Regions from separate parts of the Actinoallomurus sp. NPDC052308 genome, predicted to be linked through region 1. Evidence: riboswitches for the same ligand, from Rfam matches in the RefSeq annotation. Region 1 holds a riboswitch; each other region holds the start of a gene.

The links. A riboswitch is a leader RNA that binds a small molecule or an ion and turns the genes downstream of it on or off. The one in region 1 is predicted to bind cyclic di-AMP.
Region 2: another riboswitch for cyclic di-AMP. It lies ahead of AB0L00_RS14530 (NlpC/P60 family protein); the one in region 1 lies ahead of AB0L00_RS18135 (CHAP domain-containing protein).
Region 3: another riboswitch for cyclic di-AMP. It lies ahead of AB0L00_RS13685 (CHAP domain-containing protein); the one in region 1 lies ahead of AB0L00_RS18135 (CHAP domain-containing protein).

The regions. Positions count from the first base shown of each region.
Region 1 is NZ_JBFAUM010000005.1:217,231-227,335, forward strand. Features, by position in the region: gene AB0L00_RS18120 (hypothetical protein) at 1-305, opposite strand, end outside; gene AB0L00_RS18125 (hypothetical protein) at 650-1,039, shown strand; gene AB0L00_RS18130 (dienelactone hydrolase family protein) at 1,047-1,739, opposite strand; cyclic di-AMP (ydaO/yuaA leader) riboswitch at 2,129-2,273, shown strand; cyclic di-AMP (ydaO/yuaA leader) riboswitch at 2,361-2,504, shown strand; gene AB0L00_RS18135 (CHAP domain-containing protein) at 2,513-3,241, shown strand; gene AB0L00_RS18140 (penicillin acylase family protein) at 3,361-5,847, shown strand; gene AB0L00_RS18145 (peptidoglycan-binding domain-containing protein) at 6,191-7,027, shown strand; gene AB0L00_RS18150 (helix-turn-helix domain-containing protein) at 7,069-7,809, opposite strand; gene AB0L00_RS18155 (DUF4097 family beta strand repeat-containing protein) at 8,034-8,696, shown strand; gene AB0L00_RS18160 (ATP-binding cassette domain-containing protein) at 8,723-9,673, shown strand; gene AB0L00_RS18165 (ABC transporter permease) at 9,670-10,105, shown strand, end outside.
Region 2 is NZ_JBFAUM010000003.1:678,696-688,800, forward strand. Features, by position in the region: gene AB0L00_RS14500 (hypothetical protein) at 1-352, shown strand, start outside; gene AB0L00_RS14505 (M50 family metallopeptidase) at 357-1,094, opposite strand; gene AB0L00_RS14510 (DegT/DnrJ/EryC1/StrS family aminotransferase) at 1,236-2,345, shown strand; gene AB0L00_RS14515 (substrate-binding domain-containing protein) at 2,358-4,070, opposite strand; gene AB0L00_RS14520 (tetratricopeptide repeat protein) at 4,344-5,672, opposite strand; gene AB0L00_RS14525 (class II 3-deoxy-7-phosphoheptulonate synthase) at 5,883-7,223, shown strand; gene AB0L00_RS14530 (NlpC/P60 family protein) at 7,245-8,270, opposite strand; cyclic di-AMP (ydaO/yuaA leader) riboswitch at 8,276-8,449, opposite strand; gene AB0L00_RS14535 (CHAP domain-containing protein) at 8,687-9,706, opposite strand; cyclic di-AMP (ydaO/yuaA leader) riboswitch at 9,707-9,854, opposite strand.
Region 3 is NZ_JBFAUM010000003.1:500,621-510,725, reverse strand. Features, by position in the region: gene AB0L00_RS13725 (TIGR03084 family metal-binding protein) at 1-441, opposite strand, end outside; gene AB0L00_RS13720 (transposase) at 763-1,296, shown strand; gene AB0L00_RS13715 (zinc ribbon domain-containing protein) at 1,253-1,504, shown strand; gene AB0L00_RS13710 (hypothetical protein) at 1,645-1,806, shown strand; gene AB0L00_RS13705 (nitrite/sulfite reductase) at 2,090-3,745, shown strand; gene AB0L00_RS13700 (Insertion element protein) at 3,742-3,918, shown strand; gene AB0L00_RS13695 (phosphoadenylyl-sulfate reductase) at 3,915-4,628, shown strand; gene AB0L00_RS13690 (sirohydrochlorin chelatase) at 4,610-5,383, shown strand; cyclic di-AMP (ydaO/yuaA leader) riboswitch at 5,909-6,055, shown strand; cyclic di-AMP (ydaO/yuaA leader) riboswitch at 6,163-6,304, shown strand; gene AB0L00_RS13685 (CHAP domain-containing protein) at 6,317-7,069, shown strand; gene AB0L00_RS13680 (hypothetical protein) at 7,218-7,814, shown strand; gene AB0L00_RS13675 (TetR/AcrR family transcriptional regulator) at 7,935-8,618, shown strand; gene AB0L00_RS13670 (isovaleryl-CoA dehydrogenase) at 8,605-10,105, shown strand, end outside.

The sequences.
Region 1 (10,105 bases):
CCCCACCAGTACCAGTAGGACGTGCGCTTGTAGTAGGAGTACGAGTAACTACTCGTCGTGCCGCTCGTCGTCCGCCAGCGCCGCAGGGGCGCGCGCCCGTACCGCAGGTGTGCGCGCCTGTGTCGCAGGAACGCGCGCCCGTGCCGGTGCCGAGTGACGCGGGAGTAACTCGCGGTGACGGAGTGCTGCGGGGTGATCGTCGCCGTCTGCGCGCTTGCCGGCCCGGCTGCGCCGAGCGTCGCGACCGTTGCTCCCGCGAAGGCCAGGCCAGAGATCGCTACTCCCATCCGGCGCGAAATACCCATGGAAGATACCTCCTTCGGTACGGCTCGCGCGCGACGATTCGGCAGCCACGCGCGTCATTTGAGAACATTTAGATGTATGTCCCGATTTCAGATGACATCACAGTGACTTCGGAAGTCAACGGTTCATTGTCGGGATGAGAAAGATTTGAAGGCCGCTTAGCGTCCTCTTGCCGATGCCCGCACGCCGGATCGCTGCGGCATGGGCGGTGAAAGGGCGGGTAATGTTCTGACCGCGTCGGGGGCCGGTGACGGGATCATGTCGTGCGCGGGGTATAGAAGCCGACGTCCCGGATGTCCACCGAGCCGCGCCCAGCGAAGGGCGCGAGAAGCCAGGTGTTCCACGAATGGTTCGTCGCCGTGATGAGAGGTCCATTGCCCGGCCGTCCGGAAACGGGCGCGCCCTCGCACTCGCCGTCCTCATATGCGGCGTTTCCTGGGTGCTCGCGCCGCCGCAGGCGCGCGCGAGCCAGGTGGCGATCGGGCGGCTCGAGCGGATGGGCGCCCTGCCCCGAGGCGACGGCCATGGCAAATGGGTGCGCGTCGCCATGCACGTCGGGAATGGGAAGTTCAACAAGAACTACACGACCGTGCTCAGCCCCACCGTCAATCGCGGCCTGCAGCAGGTGTCGAATACCAACGTGAGCGGACGGACCAATACTCAAGTGGCCTTCTGCCGGAAGAAGCACAGGATCTGCAGGATCTCGCAGCGAATGGGCGGCCGCCGGGGGTGGTGAGGCCCGTTCAGGCCCCTCGCGGGCGTTGCCCGATCGGCGCGAGGTGGTCGAGGAACCACTCCCGTGCCAACTCCGCGACCGCCTCGAGGGCACCGGGCTCCTCGAACAGATGGGTGGCGCCCGGAACGATCTCGAGCCGGATCTCGCAGCGCATGAGGGCCTGGGCCTGGCGGTTCAGCTCGATTACGACCTCGTCCCGGCCTCCGACGATCAGCAGCGTGGGTGCGGTCACCTGCCGGAGGCGGGGTGCGGCGAGGTCGGGCCGGCCGCCACGGGAGACGACCGCGGCGACGTCCGACCGGGGCTCGGCGGCGGCCCACAGCGCGGCGGCCGCTCCGGTGCTGGCGCCGAAGTAGCCGACGCGCCGCCCGCTCGCCTCGGGGCGGGCGCACAGCCAGGCGGTGGTGTCGATCAGGCGCCGGGCCAGCAGCTCGATGTCGAACACGTTGGCGCGGTCGGCCTCCTCTGCCGCGGTGAGCAGATCGAACAGCAACGTCCCGAGCCCCACCTGGTTCAACGCGGTGGCCACGAAGCGGTTGCGTGGGCTCCGGCGGCTGCTGCCACTGCCGTGGGCGAACATGACGAACCCGAGCGGTGGTTCGGGGACGACCAGGGTGCCGGCCAGCCGGACCGGTCCGGCCTGTATCTCGACCTCTTCCTCGCGCGGGCAGTCATCGTCGAATCGGTGAATGAAGGCCATGGCTCTTCCCCCTCGCTTCCACGATTCACCGGGACACCGGTGCGGGCCAGAGGCGATGGTCCCTCGAAACGAGTAACACCAGTCACATCAATAACAATGGCCACTGCAATCACGGGCGTATACAGCTCGCAGTCCCGACCTCTGGTATTGCGTGCGGCAAGTGACCCACATCACGTAAACTCATCTTTAAGTGAGTGTTTTGTCCTGCTATGTTCCAATAACTCTCGCGGCGCTCCCCACGCGTCGCCCGCATATCCGTCGGCCACGGCCGGCCTGCCGACCCAGGCGATAGGGCGTTCACAAGACGCCTGCCCGAGCGGGGCCCGACCCGGCCGGTTCATATCCAAATCGCGCTGCTACCGCCGAGCGCTCCGCGGAGTGCGTACGCGAGAGCGGCAACGCCGAGTCCGTGACCTCACGGAGCCGGGGACCCACCGCATCATCGGGGTGAATCGGCACATCCCCCGTGCCGTAGGGCGACTTCCACGCTCGAACCCGTCAGCTAACCCGGTAGGCGTCTGGAAGTAAGGAGTAGAACCTTGCCCGCGCCCATCCCCTGACCCCATCCACCGCCATCGCGATGGCGACCGCCCGGCAGTCTCTTGTATAAGCCGCCCGAATTCGGGCGATCCGCTGAATCCACACCACTGTGGAACCGGGGACCCAAATGTATTACTGGGGTGAATCGGCACTCCGCTCGTGCCGTAGGGCAGCTTCCACGCCCGAACCCGTCAGCTAACCCGGTAAGCGGCATGGAAGCAAGGAGTACCCCCGTGTCCGCTGCCCCTCGACTCGAACGATCCGGAGCACGCATCACCGCAGCCCTGTCGGGCATCGCGGCGGCCGGTCTGGCCGCGTTCATCTTCGCCGCCGACCCGGCCGAGGCGTCCTCGCTCCCCGCGCAGGCCGGTCGCGCGCCCGTGGGTGCGCCGTCCACCCAGGGACGTCAGGTGACACAGGTTACCGGCAGAGGGCTGGACGCCGATCCCCAGGGCTCGGACAAGGGCCGGCAGCAGGTGCCGACCGCGGCCGAGGCGCTGAAGGTCGCCCTGTCCCAGGTCGGCACCACCGAGAACGCCGCCGGCGGCAGCAAGTTCAACCAGTGGTTCATGGCCTCGCCGTACGCGAAGATCGGAGTCGCGCGCGACGGCGGGTCGATCAGCGACTACGCCGACGCGTCCTGGTGCGACATGTTCGTCACCTGGGTCGGCGCCCAGGCGGGAATCAAGGGACTCGGCGGTGACGCCTTCACTCCCGCGCACGCCCAGTGGTTCCACGACCAGGGTCGCTGGGGCAGTGTGCCGAAGCCGGGAGCGGTCGTGTTCTTCTCCTGGAACGGCGGCAAGGACATCGACAGCATCGACCACGTCGGCCTGGTCATCAAGGACAACGGCGATGGAACGATCCAGACCGTCGAGGGCAACACCGACGACGCCGTGAAGGTCCGGACCCGCAGCAAGGACTCCGTCGTCGGCTACGGCTACCCCGAGTACGCCCAGTAGCCGGAAACCCGTCCCACCCGCCGCCCGCGCGCCGAATCCGCTGGTTCGGGGCGTGGGCGGCCGGCATGCCCGGATGGTTTACTGACGCGATCATCCCGGTTCTGGCGTGAGGAAGGTCAATGGCCCGTTTTGCGCCGCTTGCCCGGCTGCCGCGTCCGGCCCGCTGGGCGGTCCGCATCCTGGCCGTGCTCCTGGCCCTCGCGCTCGTGCTCACGCTGTACGGGTGGTGGACGGTCCGGCGGTCGTACCCGCAGGTCGGCGGGCGCGTCACCGTCCCCGGCCTGGGCGCGGACGTCACCGTGTTCCGGGATCGGTGGGGCGTTCCGCAGATCTACGCCGACAACGCCGAGGACCTGATGCGGGCGCAGGGGTACGTGCACGCGCAGGACCGGTTCTGGGAGATGGACTTCCGGCGGCACATCACGGCCGGACGGCTGTCGGAACTGTTCGGCAAGACCACCCTCGACACCGACAAGGTCGTCCGTACGCTCGGCTGGCGGCGGGTCGCCGAGCAGGAGCTGCCGCTGCTGCGGCCCGACACCCGGCGTTACCTCGACGCGTACGCCCAGGGCGTGAACGCCTGGCTGGCCGGGCACCGGAACACCGCCACGCAGAGCCTGGAGTACTCGGTGCTGGGCCTGCAGCGCGGCGGCTACCACCCCGAGCCGTGGACCGCCGTCGACTCGCTGTCCTGGTTGAAGGCGATGGCCTGGGACCTGCGCAGCAACATGGACGAGGAGCTGGGCCGCGCGATCGCCGCGACCAAGGTGTCCCCCGCTCGCGTCGACCAGCTGTACCCCGACTATCCGTACGACCGGAACCCGGTGATCGTCCCCGGTGACGGAAACTCCGGCGGGCGTACGGGCCCGGCGCCGCGGGCCCGCGCGCTGTCGCCGGCGCTGACCCGCGTCGCCGCCGCCATCCACGCCATGCCGACCATGCTCGGCAACGGCGCCCCGGGCCTGGGCTCCAACTCCTGGGTCGTGTCGGGCGCGCGGACGAACACCGGCAGGCCGCTGCTCGCCAACGACCCGCACCTCGCGCCGCAGATGCCGTCGCTCTGGTACCAGGCCGGACTGCACTGCCGCACCCCGTCGGCCGCCTGCCCCTTCGACGTCACCGGGTTCACGTTCTCCGGCGTCCCCGGAGTGATCATCGGGCACAACGCCCGGATCGCCTGGGGCTTCACGAACCTCGGCCCGGACGTCACCGACCTGTTCCTGGAACGGGTCACCGGCGCGACGTACGAGTACAAGGGGCGTCAGGAGCCCCTCACCGTCCGGACCGAACAGATCAAGGTGGCCGGCGGCAAGCCCGTCACCCTCACCGTACGGGCGACACGGCACGGGCCGCTGCTGTCCGACGTGATGGACACGGTCCGCACGGCCGGGAACGGCACGGCGGTCGCGCTGCGGTGGACCGCGCTCGACCCGGGCCGGACCGCCGACGCCATCGTGTCGCTGGACACCGCCGGCGACTGGCAGCGGTTCCGCGACGCGGCCCGGCTCTTCGAGGTGCCCGCGCAGAACCTCGTGTACGCCGACGTCGACGGGCACATCGGCTACCAGGCGCCCGGCCGCATCCCGATCCGGTCGAGCGGCGACGGGCGCTGGCCCGCGCAGGGCTGGACCGGCAAGGAGGAGTGGACGGGCTACATCCCGTTCGACGACCTGCCCCGTACGTACGACCCGCCGCAGGGCTACATCGTCACCGCCAACAACGCGGCCGTCGGGCCCGGCTACCCGAGGATGCTGACCCGCGACTGGGCGTACGGCTACCGCGCGGCCCGCATCGCCGAGCTGGTCCAGCGGGCGCCGAAGATTGACGCGGCGACGATGGGGCGGATCCAGTTGGACGACCGCAACGGCTTCGCGCCGACGCTGGTGCCGCACCTGCTGCGCGTCGGCTCCGGGCCCGCCGTGGCGCTGCTGCGCGGCTGGGACTTCACCCAGCCCGCCGGCTCGGCACCGGCGGCCTTCTACAACGCGGTCTACCGCCACCTCCTGCTGCGGACGTTCAACGACGAACTGCCCGACGGCGCCCGCCCCGACGGCGGCGACCGCTGGTTCGAGGTGCTGCGGAACCTCCTGAATCGCCCGGACGACCCCTGGTGGGACGACGTGCGCACGCCGGCCAGGGAGACCCGCGACGACATGCTCCGCCTCGCGGTGAAGGACGCCGACCACGAGCTGCGCGACCGCCTCGGCGACGACCCGAAGAAGTGGCGCTGGGGCGACCTGCACACGCTCACGATCACCAACCAGACGTTCGGCACCTCCGGCATCGGGCCGATCGAGTGGCTGTTCAACCGGGGGCCGTTGAAGCTGTCCGGCGGCGACTCGCTCGTCGACGCGACCGGCTGGAATCCGCAGGAGGGGTACCAGGTCGACTGGGTGCCGTCGATGCGCATGATCGCCGACCTCGCCGACCTGGACCGCTCTCGCTGGATCAACCTCACCGGCGCGTCCGGCCACGCCTTCGCGGACCATTACTGGGACCAGGCGCGGCTGTGGGCGCACGGCGACACGATCCCGATGCGGTCCGCTCCGGACACCGTACGCCGCGAGGCCGCGCACACCCTGACGCTGCGCCCCCAGCGCAGGTAGCGGTCGGCGAGAGTCGTCACCGTCACTTGCCTGCGTGGTGGCGGAAAACCGTTCTGGCCTGGTTCGGCCGTTTTGGGCGCGCCTATTCGACGCGAGTGGCGTGGTCGTTACGTGAAGTGAAACCGGTTTTAGTCCGATTTCGCCGTTCGCCTGCGAGGCGACCGATGCCGGCGGGACGCTGGGGCGAGAAACACCGTTTGCAGGGGATAGTCGCTTGCGCCGCGATTAATGCCCTTTGCGTACTGACGTCGCATGGCCCGGCTGAGGACGGGTAACGCGGACGGGACGGTGATCGTCCGGGGGCTTCCACCGATCCGAGTTCCGGCCATCGAGGAGGTAATTCATGCCCGACGCATTCACCCCGCCGCCCCCCGGCGAGCCGATTCCGGCACCCGGCCCGAGCGACGCCGCCGCCCCGCGCCTCCCGGACCCGCCCGACGACGGCCGGATCTACGTCGATCCGGCGGCGCCCATCACGGTGCACAGCGCCGCCGCGGCGCCGACGGGCGAGCAGTTGGTCGCGTACGCGATGACCCTGCGCGGCACGGCACGAGGCCGCGTCCGTGAGAACGTCAACGACTTCACGCAGTGGTACTACGGCGACAACACCGCCGCGTCCTGGTGCCTGATCTTCGTGTGCTGGTGCTTCAATCACTTCGGCGCGCTGCACCTGCTGGGCGGAAAGATCGCTTACGTGCCGAGCCTGAAAAGCCGCGTGGGGTCGAAATGGCACACCGACCGGAAGCTGATCGCCAGGGGCGACCCGGTCACCTTCGATTTCAACCGCAGTGGCGAGCCGGAGCACGTCGGGTTCTTCGTCACGTGGCTGGACTCGGGGCGTACGACATTCGAGTCGATCGAGGGCAACACCGGAAACGACCAGGTCGCCACCCGCACGAGGCACTGGAGCGACGTGTACGGCTTCGTGAAGCCGGGCCTGGCCGCCTCCGACCCGAGCCGGTACCCCGGCGTGATCTACCGGTACGTCGCGGGCGCGATGATGCACGACGCGCACGTCAAGTGGATCCAGCAGCGGCTCGGCGCGCACAAGCACCCGGTGACCGTCGACTCCTACTACGGCCCGGCGACGGCCGCCGCGGTCACCGCCTTCCAGAAGGGCGCGCACCTGTCGGCCGACGGCGAGGTGGGTCCCAAGACCTGGGCCGCCCTGGCCGACTGACCCGCGCCGATCAGCACACCCGCGTGCGACCCACGGCACAGTCAGCGGGGCGAGGTGTCGCTCGAGGTCGGTTCGGGTTTGGTGTAGAGCACCTCGCGGGCCTGGTTCGCGGCGCGGGTGATGCTCTCGGTGATGAAGTCGAGGAAGCGGGCGATGTTCTCGAGGCGGGCGGCGGCCGGGGTGCCGGGGCCGAGGACGCCGACGCCCTGTCGCGCGGTCTCGGCGACCAGGGCGGTGCCACGGGCGCTGGCGATCATCGATTGGTACCAGACGTCGTCGTCGACGACGTAGCGCTCCCGGCGGCGCTCGTCGCGTGCCCGGCGGACCATGCCCTGGCTCTCCAGGAACGTGATCGCCTTGGAGATGGACGCCGGGCTGACCTGAAGGCGCTGGACGAGCTCGGACGCGGTGAGGCTGCCCGCGTCGTCGGTGCAGAGGCAGGCCATCACCCGGGCCATCATCTTGGGCGTGCCTGACGCCATGAAGACGGTGGTGAGCGTTTCTTCGTACTCACGCACTGCCTCGGCGTCGCGTCCGTGTGGCTGCGGGCGCGCCTCCGCCCCTCGGGAGGAGGCCGCCCTGCGCCGGTGGGCACGGCGTTCGGTGGCGCGGTGGGCCAACTCGGCGCGGTAGCCGGTGGGGCCGCCGTTCCGCATCACCTCACGCGTGATCGTCGAGGTCGGACGGTCGAGGCGTCTGGCTATCTCCGCATAGGCGAGCCCGTCCGCCAGCCCCGATGCGATCTGCTGGCGGTCCTGCTGAGTGAGCCGGCCTCCCGGCATCGCGACCTCCTTGGCGCTCCCTGAGGCCCCCCACCATAGCGTTCACAGGCAACCCATCGCAACGAGCGCCCTCCTCAATGTTGCGTTAGATTCAGATCTGTTGCAACGATTTCATGGCGATGAGCTGCGCCAATGCTGCTAACTCGCAACGGGCTTGTTGAAGAAATATGGAAAGCAACGTAGCGTTTGCGTTGTTCGAAACAACGAGCCGCAAGGAGAGAACGATGCAGAAGTTCGACACCCCCGCCCCGATCGCCGCCGTCCTGAACATCCCCGCCGGACGCGTTCAGTTCATCGCCACCGACCGGGCCGACACCACGGTCGAGGTCCTGCCCGCGAACGCCTCCAAGGGCCGCGATGTGAAGGCAGCGGAGCAGACCACGGTCGCCTACGCCGACGGCGTCCTGCGGATCGAGGTCCCGGCCAAGAACGACTACTTCGGCCCGTCCGGATCCATCGACGTCACCGTCCAGCTGCCCGCCGGCTCCGGGATCGAGGCCAAGACCGCCAGTTGCGAGCTGCGCGGCGTCGGCCGCCTCGGTGACGTCGTCTTCGACGGCGCCTACCGCCAGATCAAGATCGACGAGGCGGCGAGCCTCCGGCTCACCGCGGTCGACGGCGACGTCGAGGTCGGCCGGCTGGGCGGTCCCGCCGAGATCAGCACCGCACGGGGCGACATCCGGATCGCCGAGGCCACGGGCGGAAAGGTCGCGCTGACCACCCAGTCCGGTGACATCTCGGTCGGCGCCGCCGCCGGCGTCTCCGCGTCCCTGGACGCCGGCACCTCCCACGGCCGGATCACCAACGCCCTCAAGAACGACGGCACCGCCGACCTGACCATCACCGCGACCACCTCCAACGGCGACATCACCGCCCGCAGCCTCTGACCCACAACCTCTAAAGGAGCAGAACCGTGACGAATCTGGCCATCGCGGCGACCGGGCTGCGTAAGTCCTACCGCGACAAGAACGGTGAGAAGGTCGTGCTCGACGGCGTCGACCTGACCGTCCCCGAGGGAACGATCTTCTCTCTGCTCGGCCCGAACGGCGCCGGCAAGACCACCACCGTGCAGATCCTGTCCACCCTGATCCGCGCGGACGGCGGCACCGTTCAGGTCGCCGGGTACGACCTGGACCGTCAGGCCGACGACGTGCGCGGCGCGATCGGGGTGACCGGGCAGTACTCCGCGGTCGACAAGCTGCTGACAGGCGAGGAGAACCTGCTCCTCATGGCCGACCTGAAGCACCTGTCCCGCAGGGACGGCAAGCAGAAGGCCAAGGAGTTGCTGGAGCGCTTCGATCTCGTCGAGGCCGCGCGCAAGCCCGCCGGCACCTACTCCGGCGGGATGCAGCGCCGGCTGGATCTGGCGATGACCCTGGTCGGCGAACCGCGCCTGATCTTCCTGGACGAGCCCACCACCGGCCTGGACCCCCGCAGCCGCCGCTCCATGTGGGGCATCGTCCGCGAACTGGTGGCGAGCGGCGTCACGATCTTCCTCACCACCCAGTACCTGGAGGAGGCCGACGAGCTCGCCGACCGCATCGCCCTGCTCGACCACGGACGTCTGATCGCCGAAGGCACCGCCGAAGAACTCAAACGGCTCATCCCCGGCGGCCACATCGAGCTCACGTTCGCCGAGACGCACCTGCTCGAGGCGGCCCGTCACCTCATCGAGGCCGGAGTCGCCGCCCCCGAGGCGCTCACCCTGCAGGTCCCCAGCGACGGCAGCGTCCGCGCCGTCCGCGAACTGCTCACCCTCCTGGACGAACGCTCCATCGACGTCGCCGAAATGTCGGTGCACACCCCCGACCTCGACGACGTCTTCCTCACCCTCACCAGCCAGCAGAAAGAGACCGTCCGATGAGCACCCTCGCCCTCGCCGCCCGCGACTCGTCCACCATGGTCCGCCGCCAGCTCAAACGCCTGATCCGCTACCCCTCCATGACCATCCAGCTGATCATCACGCCCGTCATCCTGCTGCTGCTGTTCGTCTACGTCTTCGGCGGCACCCTCGGCAAGGGGCTCGGCGGCGGCCGCGACGTCTACGTCAACTACGTCCTCCCCGGCATCCTGCTCATGGCCGCCGCCACCGCCGCCACCGGAACCGCCGTCATGGTCGCCACCGACATGACCGAAGGCATCATCGCCCGCTTCCGCACCATGCGGATCTCCCGCGCCTCCGTGCTGACCGGCCACGTGGTCGGCAGCGTCATCCAGCAACTCCTCGGCATGGCCGTCCTGATCGGCATCGCCCTCGCGATCGGCTTCCGCCCCAACGCCACCGCCATCGAATGGG
Region 2 (10,105 bases), on a different contig from region 1:
CTGTGCCAAGGAATGGCCGCCGTTCACCGCCGGCGGCGGTGGCGCGTCCACCGGTTCACCCGGCGCGTCGCCCGGCGGTTCGCCCGGCGCGTCGCCCGGTGGTTCGCCCGGCGGGACCGCGACCGGGGCGCCAGGCGCGTCGCCCAGCGCGGGACCCGGCGTGAAGTCGTCCATGCTGTCGACGACGACCCGGGCGGACGGGACCAAGCAGGTCGTCTACAACGGCTGGCCGCTGTACTACTACTCGAAGGACACGTCGCCCGGCGACACGAAGGGTCAGGGCGTCACCTCGTTCGGCGCGCCGTGGTACGTCGTCGGCGCCGACACGGGTGCTCCCATCACCAAGCACTAGTCGTTCACCGGCCCGGCAGGGGCGGCACCGCGTCGTGCAGCAGCCAGTACCCGCCGGCCAGCAGCGCGACGACGGCGACCAGGGCGAAGCCGAACACCCACAGCAGGCCGGGCATGCCGGTCAGGCGGGCGAGCTGGTCGGCGTCGGAGTCGGGCGCGCGGCCCCTGGAGCGCTTGCTCTGCAGCTCCATCACGGGCCGCGCCCCCGCGAACAGCAGGAACCACGTGAACGCGTAGGCGAAGGCCGCCTGCACGGCGGCCGAGCCGTACCACGACACGACGAAGACGACCGCGCCGGTCGTGACCACCGACAGCACGCCGTACGCGTTGCGGATCATGAGGAGGATCGCGGCGAGCAGGACGATGCTCGCCCACAGCAGGGCCGTGATGTGCCCGAGGGTCAGCAGACCCGCCGCGCACAGGCCCAGCAACGGGGGTGTCACGTACCCGGCGAACGCGGTGACGATCATGCCGAACCCGTACGGTTTGCCGCGCGACACCGTGACGCCCGACGTGTCGGAGTGCAGGCGGATGCCCCGCAACTGCCGCCCGGTGACCAGGGCCGCGAAGGCGTGCCCGCCCTCGTGCGCGATGGTCACGATGTTGCGCAGCACGTGCCACACCGAGCGGACGGACACCGCCACGAGCGCCGCCGCCCCGGTCGCACAGACCAGCCACCACGACGGGTGTGGCTGCGTGCCGACGACCTCGTGCCAGACGCCGCCGATCGATGCCGTGTCCAACGCTCCACCTCTCCTCATCCCTGCTCACCGCCTCGTACGAGGTACGACGTCTCCCGCCGCGGCGAAGTTTCGACGAACGGGCGAACCGGTGTTCTCCTCGGAGGCGGACAGTAGGGTAGGGGACCTATGAGCGACCCGTTGATGAGCGTTTATCCACCGCTGGAGCCGGCGACGCTGGTCACCCGGCGGTCTCTGCAGTTCCCGTTCAACTCGGACGGGCTGACGCTGACCCACCTCGGGCGCGGCGCGATCTGGCTGGCGCTGAAGGCCCTCGGCCTCGGACCGGGGCACCGGCTGGCCATGCCCGCGTACCACTGCGGCTCAGAGGTCGAGGCCGCCCGGCTGGCGGGCATCGAGGTCATGTTCTACCGGGTGCTCCCCACGCTCGAGGCGGACCACGAGGACCTGTTCCGCGTGTCGCAGCAGTGCCACGCGACCTACCTCATCTCCTACTACGGCTTCCCGATGCCGCCGCTGCCGCCGGGGACGCTGGTGATCGAGGACGCCGCGCACGCCCTCTTCTCCTACGACGGCGGGGCCGCCATCGGCTCGCGCGGCGCCGCGGCGATCTTCTGCCCGCGCAAGTCCCTGGGCGTCCCGGACGGCGGCGCCGTGCTGATCCGGGGCGGTCACATCGAGGCCCAGGGCCGGCCGCCGTGGAAGCGCATGGCCCGGTCGATGGCGTCCCAGAGCATGGGATGGGCGGCCCAGTCGCGCGCCGGCGTGCTGCGGGCCCCCGCCACGAAGGTCTTCCGCAAGGTCAGCAAGGCCGAGCAGGCGGTCGAGGAGGGCACGCTCACCGAGGTCGTCATCGGCGAGTGGAACCTCGAGGTCGCCGACCTGGAGGTCGCCGCCTCCAAGTCCTCCCGGATGACCGAGTGGGCCGTGCACGGCGCCGACGGTGAGGCCATCCGCCGGCACCGCCGCCGCAACTACGCGATCCTGCTCAACTCCCTGCCCGACGTGTGCCCCCCTCGCTTCCGCGGCCTGCCGGACGGCGTGGCGCCGCTCTACTACCCCGTGCGCGTTCCGCAGCGCGACCGGACCATCGCCGAGCTGCAGAAGCGCGGCGTGCGCTCCATCGAGATCTGGCCGGTGCCGCACCCGCTCCTGGACCGCCGGCGGTTCGCCGAGCTCGAGCCGCTGCGCCACGAGATGCTCGCCCTCCCGGTGCACCAGGGGTTGTCCGACTGGCACATGGAGCAGGTCGCCAAGGCCGCCCGCGAGGCCATCACCGCCGCCCACCGGTGACCGGGCCGGGGCTCACGGCGTCCGGACGCAGAGGGGGTTCCGGTCGCCGCCCCGGTCGATGCAGGGCGGGTAGCCCCGGATGCTGAGCTCGGCGCGCGCGTTCGCGCTGCCGAGGAAGGCGATGAAGTTCTTCAGCAGCGAGGAGTCCTCCGGAGCGCCCGCCGTGTAGAGGTACTCCACGGTCCAGAACGGATAGCCCTGCGCGATGCTCGTGGCCTCCGGTGTCCGGCCGTCGAGCGTCACCACGTGGAACTTCTGCAGCCGGGCGGCCTCGGCCTTGGCCGTCGGCGCGTCCGCGTAGCCGATCGCGCCCGGTGTCTGGGCGACCTTGTCGATGAGTTCGCCGGTGGTCCGCAGCTCGCACCGGATGGTCGGCGCGTGCAGGGGCGGGCTGCTCTCCCGGCACTCGGTCGAGGACGCCGCGCCCTCCGACCGTCCGAGCAGCCTGCTCTGGAAGATCTGGCGGCTGCCGGACTCACCGTCCCGGCCGACGATCCGGATCGGGACGTCGTTGCCGCCCAGCTCGCTCCACCGGTGGTACCGGCCTCGGTAGATGTCGCGGAGCCGCGTCAGGCTGAGGTCCGTGACCCCCGTGGTGTCCGAGAGGATCACGCTGTAGACGACGACCGCGACGGGATGACTCCTCAGGTCGATCGACGGGTGGGTGGTGTCCGGTCCGTCGTTGAGGACCGCGAGCGCGCCGCGCTCCTGGGCGCCGATCGCGGACAGGTCGTGCATGCCGGCGCGGCTGCCCGCGAGCTGCAGATCGATCGTCGCCGAGGTGCACGCCCGCCGGTACTGCCGTACGATCTCGGTGAGCGGGTCGGAGAAGGCGCTGGATCCCTCCAGGCGCAGGTGCCCCCTCGCGCAGTGCAGCGCGGGGTCCGACCTCCGCTGGTAGTAATTGGCGACCACGTTGCCGGTCAGGGCCAGGGTGAGCACGACGCCGGCGGCGATGGCCGCCACGGGCCAGCCCAGTCTCCGCTGGCGCTTCTCGTCCTTCACCCAGCCGCTGGTCAGGGCGCCGTCCGCCTGGATCTTCTTGCTGACGGTGCCCTCGGCCGGGTCGCCCTCCTCGCGCAGTACGACGACGAGCTTGAAGCGCTGCCGGCGCTCCAGGGAGAGGCCCGTCAGCCGGACGCCGTTCCACTGCCGGATGTTCTCCTCGGGCTGCGCGGCGGCCGGGCTCTTGACCAGGGCCGTCAGGCGGTCGGCCAGTAATCCGCGGAGCGTCCGCACGTCGGGACCTCCGTTGCCCGGTGCCCCACTGCTCGGAACCCCGCCTCCGGGGGTCGTGGCGAAGAACTCCAGCCGGTCCCGTACCGCGTCGTGGAGCCGATCGGTGCTGGCGTCGGAGATCCGCGCGTTCCAGATCACGCGGCCCTTGAAGGTGAACGACAGCGGCCTGGTGAAGTCGGACGGCTCGATGTCGTAGCCGCCGGTGTTGCGGACGCGGATGATGACGATGCTGAGCCGGTCGAAGGTCCGCGCGTACTCGCGCAGCCTCGGGTCCGTCACCGTCGAGTGGTCGTCCCCGTCGTGCAGCGCCACGGGACTGAGCCCGATCTTCGAGTTGTAGAGCACCCGGTACGTGATCCGTCTGCGCCGTACGAGGTACCGGTCGGCGAGGGGACTGGTCACGAGCAGGATGATGAGAAGCCCCAGGAGAACGTTCTCCTGGCGTTGCGCGATAAGTTCGGCGATCGCCTGGATCATGGTCAGCATGCCGCCCGTGGACCCTCCCCGTGTGAGCGGTTCCACGACTCTAGAGCGCAGGCGGGAGGACGCCGCCCCGCGGCGGCTCGATTTCACCGGCCTTTCACAGGGGCGCCATTCCCGCGCCCTCGCCGGTCCACTTCCGCGTCGGCGCCGCCGGTGGAGTCCGGCGGCACGCCGAAAGGCGCCCACCCGGAGACCGGGTGGGCGCCTTTCCGTGCCGTTCGCGACGACCCCGGGCCGCCGCGGCCGCAAGCCGCGGCGCGGAGCCGGATCGCGGGGTCAGATCTTGCGGATGAGCACGATCGGGGTCTGCTCGTCCTCGTTGCCGGCCGGGTTGTCGGACAGGACCTTCTCCACCCACTTGCGGTCGACGCCCTTGGAGGCCCCGACCACCCACGCGCCGGTGAGGTGGTTGGCGTCGACGACGCAGACGTGGCAGCCGAGCGCCGCGGACAGGTCCTCCGACAGCTTGTCCGGCCGGCCGGGGCCGAACAGCAGGTGGTGGTCGTGCGGCGGGAGGGCCGCCGCCACGTCGTCGATCATGGCCGCGCCGGGGCCGGCGACGCGGTAGAACCAGCCGCGCTTGCCGACCAGCTTGCCGGCCGCGCCCGCGGCCGCGCCGAGCAGGACCTTCGCGCGGCCCGCCTCGAGGATCGCGCCCTGCATCCCGGCCGGGCTGTGCAGCGGACCGATCTTGCCGACGAACTTGCTGAGCTGCTTGGCCATGCCCTCCGGCGTGATGAGCTCCAGCGGGATCATCCGGCCCTGACCGGCCGACGCGGGGCTCTCCGACAGGGCGAGGATGTCGTCCGGCCGCAGCATGCCCTGCGTCGCCTCCTGGATGATCGGGAGGATGCCGGTGCGCAGCGTGATCATCTTCGTCTTGATCGGGACGCGCTGGGCACCGACCGCGCGCTCGTCGACCGGCGGGATGTTCGGCGCCTTCTCCGGCGCGAGCTCGCCGAAGTGCTGGTGCAGCATCTCCTTGATCGGCTTGTTGCGCGGGTAGATCGCCGCGCCGCGCTGCAGGATGTCCCGGGCGCCCGCAGGGTCGCCGGCCTCCAGCCGGAGCGACGCGAGGAGCGTGTAGTCCGAGGCGTACACCAGGTAGTCGGGGGCCAGCGCGATCAGCTCGGTCTGGTACTTCAGGGCGCGCGGCTTGTCACCGCGGTCCACCGCCCACTTCGACAGGCGCTTGAGCGCGTGCCGGCGCAGCTGGGAGTCGTTGACCACCGACTCGAGGATGGCCTCGGCGTCGTCGATCCACCCGCCGTCCTTGAGGACGTCGGCCAGCGTCAGGGCGTACCACGGGATCGTCGGGTACTTCTCGCGGGCCTGCCGGACGATCTGGGCGGCCCGGCCATAGTCGCCACGCCATTTGAAGGCCTCGGCGAGCGCCGCCGTGGCGAACCGGGTGTCGCCACCGGCCGCGATCGCCTGGTGGGCGATCTGCTCGGCCTTCCTGTCGTCACGCTCGTTGGTGAGGACCAGCCAGGACAGCAGGGACAGACCGTCACCGTCGAGATCGGCCCGCTTGGACTCGAGGAGCTGCTGGGCCTCCTCGGGCTTGCGGAGCCAGATGTCATAGGCGCGGCCGTTCGTGCTCATGTCAGAACCTCATGCGTCGTCGGCGATCTGCGGGATCGGCCCATCATCTCAGAGATTCGGGGCGGCCGACGCGAGGCCCGTCACACCGCGGATCGCCGTAGTGATGCGAGGTCCGTCATACCGCGGATCGCCGTAGCAGGGGCGGAGATGCGGGAAACAGGGCGGAATACGCAGGTTGCATGACCCGGGCTTGTGACCCGCTCGATACCCTTGGGTCTCGTGGACCTCCTCGAATCCTGGCGTGACCTTCCGGCCGCCCAGCAGCCCGACTGGCCCGACCCCGCCCGGCTCCAAGACGTCGCGGCGCAGCTGTCCAAGCTGCCGCCGCTGGTGTTCGCCGGCGAGTGCGACCAGCTCAAGGGGCATCTCGCCGCGGTGGCACGCGGTGAGGCCTTCGTCCTGCAGGGCGGCGACTGCGCCGAGACGTTCTCCGGCGCGACCGCCGACGACGTGCGCAACAAGCTGAAGACCCTGCTGCAGATGGCCGTCGTCCTGACCTATGCCGCGAGCGTCCCGGTCGTCAAGATCGGCCGGATGGCGGGCCAGTTCGCCAAGCCCCGGTCCAAGCCGGTCGAGGTGCGCGACGGCGTCGAGCTGCCCGCCTACCGGGGCGACATCGTCAACGGGTTCGACTTCACGCCGGAGAGCCGCGTGCCGGACCCGGAGCGGCTGCTGCGCGCCTACCACGCCGCCGCGGTCACGCTGAACCTCACCCGCGCCTTCACCCAGGGCGGCTACGCCGACCTGCGCCAGGTGCACGCCTGGAACCACGACTTCGTCGCCGAGAGCCCCGCGGGCCGGCGCTACGAGCGACTGGCCGGCGAGATCGACCGGGCGCTGGCGTTCATGCACGCCGCCGGGGCGGACCCCGAGGAGTTCCACCGGGTCGAGGTCTATTCCAGCCACGAGGCGCTGCTCCTGGACTACGAACGCGCCCTGACCCGCATCGACTCGCGGTCCGGCCTGCCGTACGACGTCTCCGCCCACTTCCTGTGGATCGGCGAGCGCACCCGGCAGCTCGACGGCGCGCACGTGGAGTTCATGCGGCACATCCGCAACCCCATCGGGGTGAAGCTCGGCCCGACCACGACCGCCGAGGACGCCCTCGCGCTCATCGAGCGGCTGGACCCCGACCGTGAGCCCGGCCGCCTCACCTTCGTCACCCGCATGGGCGCCAAGCGGATCCGCGAGCACCTTCCCGCCCTGGTGGAGAAGGTCACCGCGAGCGGCGCCCAGGTCGCCTGGATCTGCGACCCCATGCACGGCAACACCTTCGAGTCGGAGAGCGGGTACAAGACCCGCCGGTTCGACGACGTGCTCGACGAGGTCGCCGGCTTCTTCGAGGTGCACCGGGCGCTCGGGACCCACCCGGGCGGCGTGCACCTCGAGTTCACCGGCGACGACGTCACCGAGTGCGTCGGCGGCGGCCACGACATCGTCGACGACGACCTGCACCAGCGGTACGAGACGGCCTGCGACCCCCGCCTCAACCGCGGCCAGGCCCTCGACCTGGCGTTCATGGTCGCGGAGATGTACCGCGTTGGGAAGTGAGCCCCGGTCCGCGTGGTCGCCTCAGACCACGCGGACCGCGCCGGCGAAGGGCCGGGTCGACAGGTCGGCGACCCGGACGTGGTCGCCGGTGTGCGGCGCGTGGATGAACTTCCCGTCGCCGATGTACATCCCCATGTGGTGGATGTCGGAGTAGAAGAAGACCAGGTCTCCCGGCTCCAGCTGGTCCCGGGAGACGTGGACGCCGGCGTTCCACTGGTCGCCGCCGTAGTGCGGCAGGTTGACGCCGACCTGCCGGTAGGCCCACATGGTCAGGCCCGAGCAGTCGAACCCCTGGCCGGGCGTCGCGCCGCCCCAGACGTAGGGGACGCCGAGCTGGGTCAGTGCGGCGCGTACGGCGCCGACCGCCCTGCCGGGGCCGCCGGGGATGGCGGGCACCTTCTCGCCCTTGCCGGCGCGCTCGACGGCGTCCTGCAGGAGCGGCTTGCGGACCTTCTCCAGCGCGGTGCGGATGGTGGCGCGCTGCCCGGCGAGCCGGTTCCTGAGGAGGGCCGCCTGCGCGGCGCGGTCGCGGGCGTCCTGGCCGGTCCACTGGGCGTTCTGGATGGCCTGCGTGAGCTGCCGGATCTCGCCGTCGTCCTGCTGGGTGAAGTAGTGCAGGGTGGTGGCCCGGTCCAGCAGCGCGCGCGGGTTCGAGGACGCGAGGAGCGCGGGCGCGTCGTCGTGCGTGCCGTTCATGTAACGGATGGCGGCGAACCGGCCGACCTTGCGCTGCATGGCCTTCAGCGCCTCGGCGGCGCGGGCCGAGGTCTGACCGGCGATGACGGCCGCGCGCTGGGCCTGCTCCAGGCGCACCTTGAGGCCGTTGTACTGCTCGGTGAGCTGCTCGAGCCGGTCGCTCAACTGGCCGGCCTGCTGCCGGAGCGCGTCGATGCGCGGGCCTGGCCGGGCCGCGTCGGCCGGCGCGGCCGACGCGGGCGGCGTGAGTCCGGCGATGACGAGGGCGAAGGTCGCGACCGCCGTACGGCGGGCCGTTCCCTTCCCGGGATGAAGAGGGTCGTGCGTGTCCGCGGTGCGGAATCGATCCATCCAGGTGCTCCTCTCCTCAGGCCGCCTACCGGGTTAGCTGACGGGTTCGGACGAGAAGGAGCCCTACCGCGAGCCGTCGGCGACGGACGCGGATTCACCCCGATGCGCAGGCGAGGAGACGCCCCCTGCCTCCGCGAATGGGTCCCCGGTTCCCCGGCGCGCCACGGCGCGACGGGCGATTCGGCGGTCCGGCCGTCTCTCGGCCGGTGACGACTCGCTGGAGATTAACGGATGGTGACGGAGCGTCCAACGAGAACATGCGGAGATGGCCCGGGGGATCCCAGGATGGTCACTCCGGGTGATGGGCGGCTGGTCCTTTGCGCCTAGACACCGCGATCCCCGCCCGCCTCCGGAAGGGGAGCGGACGGGGACCGTACGGACGATGCCGCGCGCGGCGCGGCTCGGGCGAGCGAGGCTCAGGACAGGACGGACTCCGACTCCGACTCCGACTCCGTCTCGGACTCGATCGAGCCGTTCTGCGACACCGCGGCGTGCAGGGTGTTCCAGAACGCCAGCTCGACGTCCTCCTCCAGCTCCGAGATCTTGCCCCAGAACTCCTGGTCCTCGGCCTTCGCGGCGGCCTCGGCGGACAGGACCGGCATGAGCTGGGTGCTGGCGTCGGCCGCCTCCAGGTCGGCCACGCTGACCTCGGCGGGCAGCTCGACCGGCGTGCGGTGGTGCTTGCCGCGCTTGCGGACCCGGACGTTCGGCGCCGAGACGGGCACCTTGACCTTCGACTTGCCGACGGCCAGGGCCACGGTCCCGAACAGCACGACGGCGAGCAGCCCGGTCAGGGCGGCCTGCTGGTCCGGCAGGGGGGACGATGGGGCGGCCGGGTCGTGGGCCGCGGTGGTGTGCGCGTCGACCTGCGCCTGGACGTCCTTGCCGATCTCCTTGACGGCGGGCGGCGGCGCGGCGTGCTTCGGGGCGTAGTTCTGGTCGGTCTGGGCCGTCTGCTCGACGGCCGGCGCCGCCTTCACCTTCACCTTGGAGGGATAGCCGAACCCGACCACCTGGCTGATGTCCCGGGTGGCGCGCATCAGCGCGTTGTTGTGGTTGGCCTCGATGGTGTGCAGCGTGTGGCCATCGACCCGCTCCACGATGCCGACGTGCTCGATGTCGCCGATGCTCTTGCCGCCCGACCACGAGAAGAACACGATCGCGCCGGGCTCGGCCTTGTGGCCCCAGGCGCCCTGCTTCTTGAACCACTTGGCATGGTCGGGGGTATAGGCGAACTGGCCGGTCCAGTCCTCGACGCCGGCCTTGTCGGCCGCCCACGCGAGGAACATGTCGCACCAGGCCGACGTCTTGTAGACGGGGTCCTTGTCAACATGCTTGCTGTACCAGTCGCCGAATTTGGTGTAACCGCTGGCTTTCTCGTGATAGCCGAGCTGGCCCTTGGCGACCTCTAGCAGTTTCTGACCTACTGAATCCATTCGCTCCCCTTTTACCGCCTACCGGGTTAGCTGACGGGTTCGGGCCAGAGGTAGCCCTACCGTGCGTGACGGATTCACCCCGAGGGACTGATGGGTCCCCGGCTCCCACGACGCTGGTTGCGTCGCCGGGACTCGGCGGTCGGTCTGCAACCCCCTGGTTGGAGGTTGGTCACAGCCCGATCTCGGCGCAATCTAGCCGAACTCTCGCAACAACGGCAACGCGTTCGGAAACGAAAGTCTGGCATCGCTCGCTCACCGAGCGTAGCCGGGCGTGGGTGCGTCCAGCCGGGTAACGTCCGAAAAGGCACTCTCACGTGCGGCGAAGCCGGAAAGGGGGGACGGGCGGGAAAGGCGAGTGTCGCGCCCGCCACCAGGAAAAAGTGACGAACACGGCACTCG
Region 3 (10,105 bases), on a different contig from region 1:
GCGCCGGACGCCGACGGCGTCGGCCACGTCCTGGCCGTGCGCCCACGTCTCCATCAGGCGGGCGGTGGTGAACGAGGCCGCCCCCATGTCGGGGCCGTACCAGGGGATCCGCGCCTTCGGACCCAGCGCGGTCAGGGCGCCGGCCAGCCGGCCGCGGGCCGCACGGAACCAGTCCAGGACCTCCTCGCCGGGCATGGACCGCCGTTCCGCGACGATCCGGTCCGTGTCGAAGCCCTCCTCGACCAGCCGGCGGACCTCGGCGCGGAAGGCCTCGGGATCGGTCACGGCGCGTACGGCGGCATCGTCGAACCAGGCCAGGTGGGTCACCTGGTCGCGTACGGTCCAGCCCGCCGCGGGGGTCGGCAGGTCCCAGACCTCCGGCCCCAGCAGGCACTCGAGGTCGCGCGTCTCCGCCCGCAGGTCGGTCAGCAGCTGATCCATCAGGATTTGCAACAGCGAAACGTCGCCTCCATGCAATGGCGAAATGCCGTCTCTGGCCGGTTTGCTCTCTGGTCTCCCCACCGGTTTTCCTTTCTCCTGCATACCAGATAGGCGACGCTGTTATAAGTGATCGTGTGACTCGTCAGGTGCGTTCCCGCGGCGCGGCATATGACTTCGGACACCACATGGTGTGGTGCCCGAAGCATGGCCGTCCGGCCCCTCCGCCTTCGGACGTGCGTGGAGAAGCTGATCTGCGCCAGGCCGACGAGCATGAGCGGAAGATCGAGACGCAGTTTGAGCATGCCCCCGAAGGGAGGGGGCGTGCGTAGGTCCTACAAGTTCTTGCTGCGCCCGACCCGGCACCAGCAGATCGCGCTCGCCGCTTGTCTCGAGGACCATCGGCAGCTCTACAACGCGGCCCTTGAGCACCGCCGTACCGCCTACCGCAAGGCGGGTGTGACGGTTCGGTACGGCGACCAGTCGGGGGATCTGAAGCACATCCGTGCCGACGACCCCGCCGGACAGGGCCGGTGGTCGTTCTCCTCCCAGCAGGCCACGCTGCGGCGGTTGGACAAGGCGTTTGCCGCGTTCTTTCGCCGCCTTAAGGCCGGGCACAAGCCAGGTTTCCCCCGGTTCAAAGGGCGCGGCTGGTTCGATTCCGTCGAGTGGCCAAAAGACGGCGACCGCTGCCGGTGGGATTCCCAACCCGAGCATCCGACGGCGACGTACATGCGGTTGCAGGGCATCGGGCATATCCGCGTGCATCAGCACCGCCCTGTGCGCGGTCGGGTAAAGACGATCGCGGTTAGACGTGACGGCGACCTGGTTCTTGACGGTCCTCGCGCACGAGGCTGAAAGCGCCGGTCGCGAGCTGATCGCCATCGAGCCCCACAACACCTCCCGCCTCTGTTCGCGTTGCGGGCACTGTGCGGCAGACAACCGCCTCACCCAGGCCAAGTTCGCCTGCAGAGGGTGCGGGCACGCCACGCACGCCGATGTGAACGCGGCGATCGACATCTTGAGGGCAGGGCTTGCCCTTCGCGAAACTGCGCAAGCAGCCTAGCGAGAAGCCGCTCCCTTCAGGGAGCGGAGGAGTCACCGCCACGGCCACGGGCCCAGCGTACAGAACGATGTTCGGTCCAGTCCGTACGCGCGAGCCCCCGGTGGGGCGGTGAACAGGCTCTGAGTGGGCACAATGGACACGTGATCTGCGAAGCGTGTCGTGAGCGGCGGCACGACGAGTGCCGTGGCGGCACATGGTGCGACTGCCAGCACCTGCCGCCCGAGTCCGACGGCCCCGAGGAGCAGCGGTCCGAACCCGGCGAGGGCTCCGAGCCGGGCATCAACTGGCTCCGGCAGGGCTGAGATCCGACCAATGCGACGTCCGTCCGCATTTCGGACATGGTTGGACAGTCATCGAACCACATGTCATCATCGATACATGGCTGCTGCGGATCCGTTGCTGGTTATGCGCCGGCACGTCGACTTTCTCCGTGTGGGCAGCGCCATCTGTCGCTGACACCTGATCACCGCCACTGCCTCAAGGGCGCGCGGTATGCCGGTGTCATTCCCCAAAGCTCAGCGTTGAGCCAGCAGTGCGATCTGCCGGCGTGCTTCGCGTCCCCCACGACCACGGAGGACGCGCACGATGCCATCCCGTCTGCAGCGGAAACGAGGCGAGGGCCAGTGGGCCCTGGGCTACCGTGAACCGCTCAACAAGAACGAAGAGAACAAGAAGAACGACGACGGCCTGAACGTCCGCCGTCGCATCATCGACGTCTACGCCAAGGGCGGCTTCGACTCCATCGACCCCGCGGACCTGCGGGGCCGGTTCCGCTGGTACGGCCTGTACACCCAGCGCCGGCCCGGCATCGACGGCGGCAAGACGGCGGTCCTCGAGCCCGAGGAGCTCGACGACCGCTACTTCATGCTGCGCGTCCGCATCGACGGCGGCCAGCTGAACCTCGACCAGCTCCGGACGATCGCCGACGTGTCGTCGAAGTACGCCCGTGGCACCGCGGACATCACCGACCGGCAGAACATCCAGCTGCACTGGGTCGAGATCGAGAACGTCCCGGCCATCTGGGAGGCCCTGGAGTCGGTCGGGCTGCACACGACCGAGGCCTGCGGCGACACGCCACGGGTCATCCTCGGCTGCCCGCTCGCCGGGATCGACGCGGACGAGGTCATCGACGCGACGCCGCAGCTCCGCGACATCCACGACCGGTACATCGGCCACCCGGACTTCTCCAACCTGCCGCGGAAGTTCAAGACGGCGCTGTCCGGCTGCACGGCCCAGTGCACGATCCATGAGATCAACGACATCGCGTTCGTCGGCGTGGTCAATGACGAGGGCGAGGCCGGCTACGACCTCTGGGCGGGCGGTGGTCTGTCCACGAACCCGATGTTCGCCAAGCGGCTGGGCGCGTTCGTCCGGCCGGACCAGGTCCACGAGGTCTGGGCGGGCATCACCGGGATCTTCCGCGACTACGGCTACCGCCGGCTCCGGCACCGCGCCCGGCTCAAGTTCCTCATGAACGACTGGGGCCCGGAGCGGTTCCGCGAGGTCCTGGAGAAGGAGTACCTCGGGTACGCCCTCGCGGACGGTCCCGCGCCCGGCGGACCGCGGGACCAGCGCCGGGACCACGTCGGCATCCACCGGCAGCGCGACGGCCGGTACTACGTCGGCTTCGCGCCGAAGGTCGGGCGGGTCGACGGCGACATCCTCCGCGTCATCGCGGACCTGGCCGAGGAGTACGGCTCCGGACGGGTGCGCACGACGACCGAGCAGAAGATGGTCATCCTGGACGTTCCGGAGGAGCGGACCGAGGAGCTGGCCGCCGAGCTGGAGGCCCACGACCTGCGGGTCCGCCCGTCGACGTTCCGCCGCCAGACGATGGCCTGCACCGGCATCGAGTACTGCAAGCTCGCCATCGTCGAGACCAAGCAGCGCGGCATGGACCTGATCGAAGAGCTGGAGCAGCGCCTGCCGGACTTCGCCGAGCCGCTGACGATCAACATCAACGGCTGCCCGAACTCCTGCGCCCGCATCCAGACCGCCGACATCGGGCTGAAGGGCCAGTTGGTCACCGATGCGAACGGTGACCAGGTCGAGGGCTTCCAGGTCCACCTGGGCGGCTCGATCGGGGGGGAGTTCGGCAAGAAGATCCGGGGCCTGAAGACCACCGCCGAGGAACTGCCCGACTACGTGGAGAGGGTGCTGCGCAGGTTCCAGGAGAACAAGGCCGACGGCGAGTCCTTCGCCGCGTGGGTGCAGCGTGCGGAAGAAGGTGACCTGAAGTGACCGAACGAGCCGTCCCCTTCTACTGCCCCTACTGCGGAGACGAGGACCTGGAGCCGTACGAGAGCGACGGCGGCTGGCACTGCCGTGCCTGCACGCGGGCCTTCCGGCTCCGCTTCATCGGGCTCGGCGCGCTCAGCTCGTCGGGTGCTCCCCGAGGGGAGGGCTCGGCATGACGCTCCTGTTCGAACGCCCCACCGCGGCGCTCGACCTCACCGACATCGTCGAGTCGGCTGCGGACGCCCTGGAGGACGCCTCCGCCGAAGAGATCATCCGCTGGTCGATCGCGACGTTCGGCGACCGGATCTGCGTGACGTCGTCCATGAAGGACGCCGTGCTGGTGGACATCGCCTCCAAGGTCCGCCCCGGCATCGACGTGCTGTTCGTCGACACGGGGTACCACTTCGCCGAGACGGTCGGCACCCGCGACGCGGTCGAGGCCGTCTACCCGGTGAACGTCGTGAACGTCACCCCCTCGCGTACCGTCGCCGAGCAGGAGCGCGATCTCGGGCCCCGGCTGTACGGCCGGAACCCGGACCTGTGCTGCCACCTGCGCAAGGTCGAGCCCCTGAACCGTGCCCTCGAGCCGTACCTCGCGTGGATCACGGGGATCCGGCGCGAGGAGACCTCGCACCGGCGCGGCGCGCGCGTGGTCGAGTGGAACGCCGCGCGCGGCAAGGTCAAGGTCAACCCCCTCGCCCGCTGGAGCCAGGCCGACCTGCACGGCTACATCGAGAAGCACGGCATCCTGGTGAACCCGCTGCAGTACGACGGGTACCCCTCCATCGGCTGCGAGCCCTGCACCAAGCAGGTCGCGCCGGGCGAGGACCCGCGCAGCGGACGCTGGGCCGGCACCGGAAAGACCGAATGCGGCATCAACCTGTGAGAGCCGGGAGCAGCCGGGCGGCGGTCCCCCTGGTGGCGGTGGCCCACGGGAGCCGTGATCCACGTGCGGCGGCGACGGTCGAGGAACTTCTTGATCTTGTACGTCGTTCCTCGGGGGTGCGGGTCGTGACCTCGTATCTCGACCACGCTCCCCCCGCACCGGGGCAGGCGCTCGGTGGTCTCGTCGGAGAGGGGGCCGACGAGGCCGTCGTGCTCCCCCTCCTGCTCACGGCCGCCTATCACAGCAAGACCGACATCCCCGGCGCGCTGCGGGAGGCTCGGGCGGCCCACCCGCAGCTGGCGCTGCACTACGGCGCCACGCTCGGCCCCCACCCGCTGATGACGGGCGCCCTGGAACGGCGGCTCGCCGAGGTGGGCGTCCGGCCGGACCCGGAGACGGCCGTGGTGCTCGCCGCGGCCGGCTCCAGCGATCCGGCCGCGAACGCGACGATCGGCCGGATGGCGCGCGACTGGGGCGGCTGGCGCGCCGTCGTCCCCGCGTACGCCTCCGCGGCCCGTCCCACGCCCCCCGAGGCCGTACGCGCGCTGTACGCCGCGGGGGCGCGGCGTGTGGTGGTGGCGTCGTACTTCCTGGCCCCGGGCTTCTTCGCGGACAAGGTGCGGGACGAGTCCCTGGCGGCGGGCGCCGTGGCCGTCTCACCGGCTCTGGGCGCCGCTCCGGAGCTGGCGGAGATCGCCGTGCAGCGCTATCGCGAGGCCCTCGTCCGGGCCGACCTCGTCGCGGCCGCGGGCTGAGCGACCTTCCTCCGGCCGGCCGGACCCCCGCACCGGGCCTCTCCTCCGGCCGCCCGGACCCCGCGCCGGGCCTCTCCGCGGCCGCCGGAACACCGGGCCCGGCGTCTCCTCCCGCCGCCCGGGACGCCGGGCTGAGCGATCTTCTTCGACTGGCCGCGACGCCCTATGCCGTAAGGCTTTTCGGCCCGTCCGCAATTATGATCATTTCCAGGGTTCGTGATTCTTTTTCCTTATCCGGAAATTGATCACGGCAGGCCATGGCGCAATAACGATCACTTATTCCAATGGATCATGTGAGCCATGTCGCAAACCTGGGGTATTTGGCCCGTCGGTATTTGTCTGCTATGTTCGCCTAAGTCCGGCGGACGCCCCCCATGCGCCTCCCGGACGCCCGCCGGTGACGGCCGGCCCACCAGCGCGAACGGCGCGGCGCGAAGAAGCGTGTGAGGGCCTCCGTGAAGACCGGACGGTTCATATCCAATATCACGCCACTCCCGTGGAGAACCCTTTGATCCATATGGAGCGGGAGCGGCAACGTCGAGTCCGTGAAGATCACGGAGCCGGGGACCCACAAGAAGTCCCGGGGTGAATCGGTACACCTGTCGTGCCGTAGGGCGACTTCCACGCCCGAACCCGTCAGCTAACCCGGTAGGCGGCTGGAAGTAAGGAGCTTAAGAACCTCGTCCGCGAGTCCTCCCTGACCTGAATATCCGGTCGTTCGTCCCTCCCCTGGGACCGTACGGCCAGACCCTGTCTCTTTGTTCGTGCCGTCCGCGTAAGCGGGCGACCCGCTGAATCCGCACATCGCGGAACCGGGGACCCACAAGAAGTCCCGGGGTGAATCGGCACGTCTCTCGTGCCGTAGGGCAGCTTCCACGCCCGAACCCGTCAGCTAACCCGGTAAGCGGCATGGAAGCCGAAGGAGTACCCCCCGTGTCCCCTCGACACGCCAAACCCCGCTTTGCACCGAAGAAGTGCCTCACCGGCCTCGTCGCCGGTGCCGTGACCGCCGGCGCGGCGGCGATGGCCGTCGCCACCGCCGCGCCCGCCGTCTCCGCGCAGACCCCCACCGCGTCCCGCTCCGCCGCCCACCAGGCTGGTCAGGTACCCGCACCTGGTACGGGTAAGGCGAAGCACGCCCGCCCGGTGAACGACAACCCGCACATCAAGGTGCACACCGTCGCCGAGCAGAAGGCGAAGAAGCTGCCCACCGCGGCGGACGTCGTGAAGCTCGCCACCTCCCAGGTCGGCACGACCGAGGACGCGACCGGCGGCAGCAAGTTCAACCAGTGGTTCATGACCACCCCGTACGCCAAGGCCGGCGCCGCGCGCGACGGCGGGTCGGTCAACGACTACGCCAACGCCTCCTGGTGCGACATGTTCGTCACCTGGGTCGGCGACCAGCTCGGCGTCAAGGGCATGGGCGGCGACGCGTTCACCCCCTCCCACGCCAAGTGGTTCATCTCGCAGGGCCGCTGGGGCACCACTCCCAAGCCCGGCGCGGTCGTCTTCTTCTCCTGGAACGGCAGCGGCGTCGACAACATCGATCACGTGGGCCTGGTCATCAAGGACAACGGCGACGGAACGATCCAGACCGTCGAGGGCAACACGGACGACGCCGTGAAGGTCCGGACGCGTAACACCTCCACCGTCGTGGGTTACGGCTACCCGGAGTACCCCCAGTAATTCACCCGTCGGCGCGTGCCGTGCCGCCGTCGGCGACGCGGCACGTGCCGCCCCCTTCCCGGGTCGCTCCCCGGATCTCTCCTCACCCTCCCCCGGTACCTCCATGCCCTCATCCCCCTATGCCCCCATGCCCCCCGAAAGGAAAGCGATGATCAGGTTCTCGACCAAGGCCATCGCCGGTATCGCCGCCGGTGTCGCTCTCGCCGGCGGCGGCGTGACCACCGCCCTCGCCTACGGCGGTACCTCGGAGGCGGCGTCGGCGCCGCAGGCGCAGAACGCCCCCGCCCAGGCCGAGAAGCGCGTCGACAGCGCCGCCCAGGACCGGATGCTCGTGGCGGTCAAGAAGGACAAGGACCCCAAGAACGCCAAGAAAGACGCCAAGGCGGCGGCCCTGCCGGGTGGCGTCTCCACCGCCACGTCCTTCTGGGACCCCTCGACGGCGTCGGGCAAACCGATGTCGTACCACACGATCGCCAGCCCGTACTGGCCGCTCGGCACGAAGGTGAAGATCACCTACAACGGCAAGAGCGAGATCGGAGTCGTCGATGACTTCGGCCCTGCGGAGTGGGCGGTCGCCCAGCACAACCCGCCGGCGCTCATCGACCTGTCGGAGAAGATGATGCAGCACCTCACCGGCACCGCCTCGAACTCGATCACCATCAAGTTCCAGGTGCTGGAGCTGGGCAAGGGTGGCGTCTACCGCCACTCCGGCACCGGCTACGACACAGCCACCGGCAAGGCGTAACCCGCTCCCCCTCGCCTGCCGGCCGGACGGCGCGGGATCCCCTCTCGGGATCCCGCGCCGTTGTTCTGTCTCCGGTGACGAGGCTTGCCGGGAAGGAGTGAACTGAGGTTCAATCCTTGTGTGCCGTACCGCCGTACGCCCCGCGTCGAGGCCCGGCTCAGCGCGTCGCGGGAGCGCATCCGCGCCGCCGCGCTGGCCGTCGTGGCCGAGCGGGGCTACGCCGGATGTTCGATCGCCGCCGTCGCCCGGCGGGCGGGGGTGGCGACCGGCAGCGTCTACCGCCACTTCCCGTCGAAGTCCGAGCTGGTCGCCGAGGTGTTCCGGGTGGCCTCACAACGCGAGGTGGACGCGTTCGCGCGCGCCGCGTCGCCGGCGCGGCCGGCGGCCGAGAGCGTCGCGGCGGTGATCGAGACCTTCGCGGGCCGGGCCCTGCGCGCCCCCCGCATGGCGTACGCGCTCCTCGCCGAGCCGGTGGACCCCGCCGTCGACGCCGAGCGGCTGGTCTTCCGCCGGGCGTACGCCGCCGTCCTCGCCGGGCTCATCGGCCGCGGCATCGCCACCGGTGAACTCCCCGACCAGGACGTCGAGGTCAGCGCCGCCGCGCTCGTCGGCGCCATCGGCGAGGCCCTCGTCGGCCCGCTCGCGGTCGGCGCGACACGGCCCGCCGACCCGTATCCGCCCGCCGGCCCGGCCTCGCCGACCCGTACGGACGCGGCGGCGCGCGACCGGGTCCGGACCGACCTGATCTTCAATCTCACCTCCTTCGCCCAGCGCAGCATCGGAGCGGTCAGTGCCAACACATGAGGTCTTCAACCAGGTCCCGCCGCTCATCGGCCATGACGTGGCCGACGATCCGGCTCTTCTCGACGGGATCTTCCGGGAGGGCGGTGGCTGGGCGGCCGAGGCCGTCCACGAGCTGGGCCGGCTGGCCGGCACCGAGCAGGCCCGGGAATGGGGCCGGCTCGCCAACGAGCACCCGCCGGTGCTGCGGACCCACGACCGGTACGGCCGGCGCGTCGACGAGGTGGAGTTCCACCCGGCCTGGCATGAGCTGATGCGGGTCGCCGTCGGCCACGGGCTGCACGCCCGCGCCTGGACGGAACGCTCCGGGGCGCACGTCGCCCGCGCGGCCAAGTTCTACGTCTGGCGGGTCGACGCCGGGCACGGCTGCCCGATCTCGATGACCTACGCCGCCGTACCGGCGCTGCGCCACGCGCCCGAGCTGGCCCGGCAGTACGAACCGCTGCTGACGTCCGACACGTACGACTTCGGGCTACGGACCCCGGCGGACAAGCGCGGCATTCTCGCCGGCATGTCGATGACGGAGAAGCAGGGCGGGTCCGACGTCCGGGCGAACACGACGCGGGCGGTGCCGCAACCCGACGGCACGTACCTGCTGACCGGCCACAAGTGGTTCACGAGCGCGCCGATGTGCGACGTGTTCCTCGTCCTCGCGCAGGCGCCGGAGGGCCTCACCTGTTTCCTGCTGCCCCGCGTGCTGCCCGACGGCACCCGCAACGCCATCCGCCTGCAGCGGCTCAAGGACAAGCTGGGCAACCGTTCGAACGCGTCCGCCGAGGTCGAGTACGAGGAGGCGGTCGCCTGGCGCGTCGGCGACGAGGGGCGGGGCGTCCGCACCATCATCGAGATGGTCAACATGACCCGGCTCGACTGCGTCGTCGGCGCGGCCGCCGGGATGCGCGAGGGCCTCATCCAGGCCGCCCGCCACGCCGCGCACCGGCAGGCCTTCGGCCGGTACCTCGTCGACCAGCCGCTGATGCGCAACGTCCTGGCGGACCTGGCCGTCGAGTCGGAGGCGGCGACCGTGCTGATGCTCCGCCTGGCGGGGGCGACCGACCGGGGTGAGACCGCGTTCAAGCGGCTCGGGCTCGCCGTGAGCAAGTACTGGGTCTGCAAGCGCTGGCCCGCCCACGCCGCGGAGGCCCTGGAGTGCCTCGGCGGCAACGGCTACGTCGAGGACTCCGGCATGCCGCGGCTGTTCCGCGAGTCGCCGCTCAACGGGATCTGGGAGGGCTCGGGGAACGTCTCGGCACTCGACGTGCTCCGCGCCATGGTCAAGGAGCCGGAGACCGTCGAGACGTTCTTCGACGAGGTCGGCCTGGCCTCGGGCGCGGACGCCCGGCTGGACGCCGCCGTACGGGAGGTCAAGGACTCCCTCGCCGACGTCGCGACGATCGAGTTGCGCGCCCGGCGGATCGTGGAGCGCCTCGCCCTGGCGCTGCAGGGTTCGCTGCTGGTGCGGCACGGTCACCCGGCGGTCGCCGACGCCT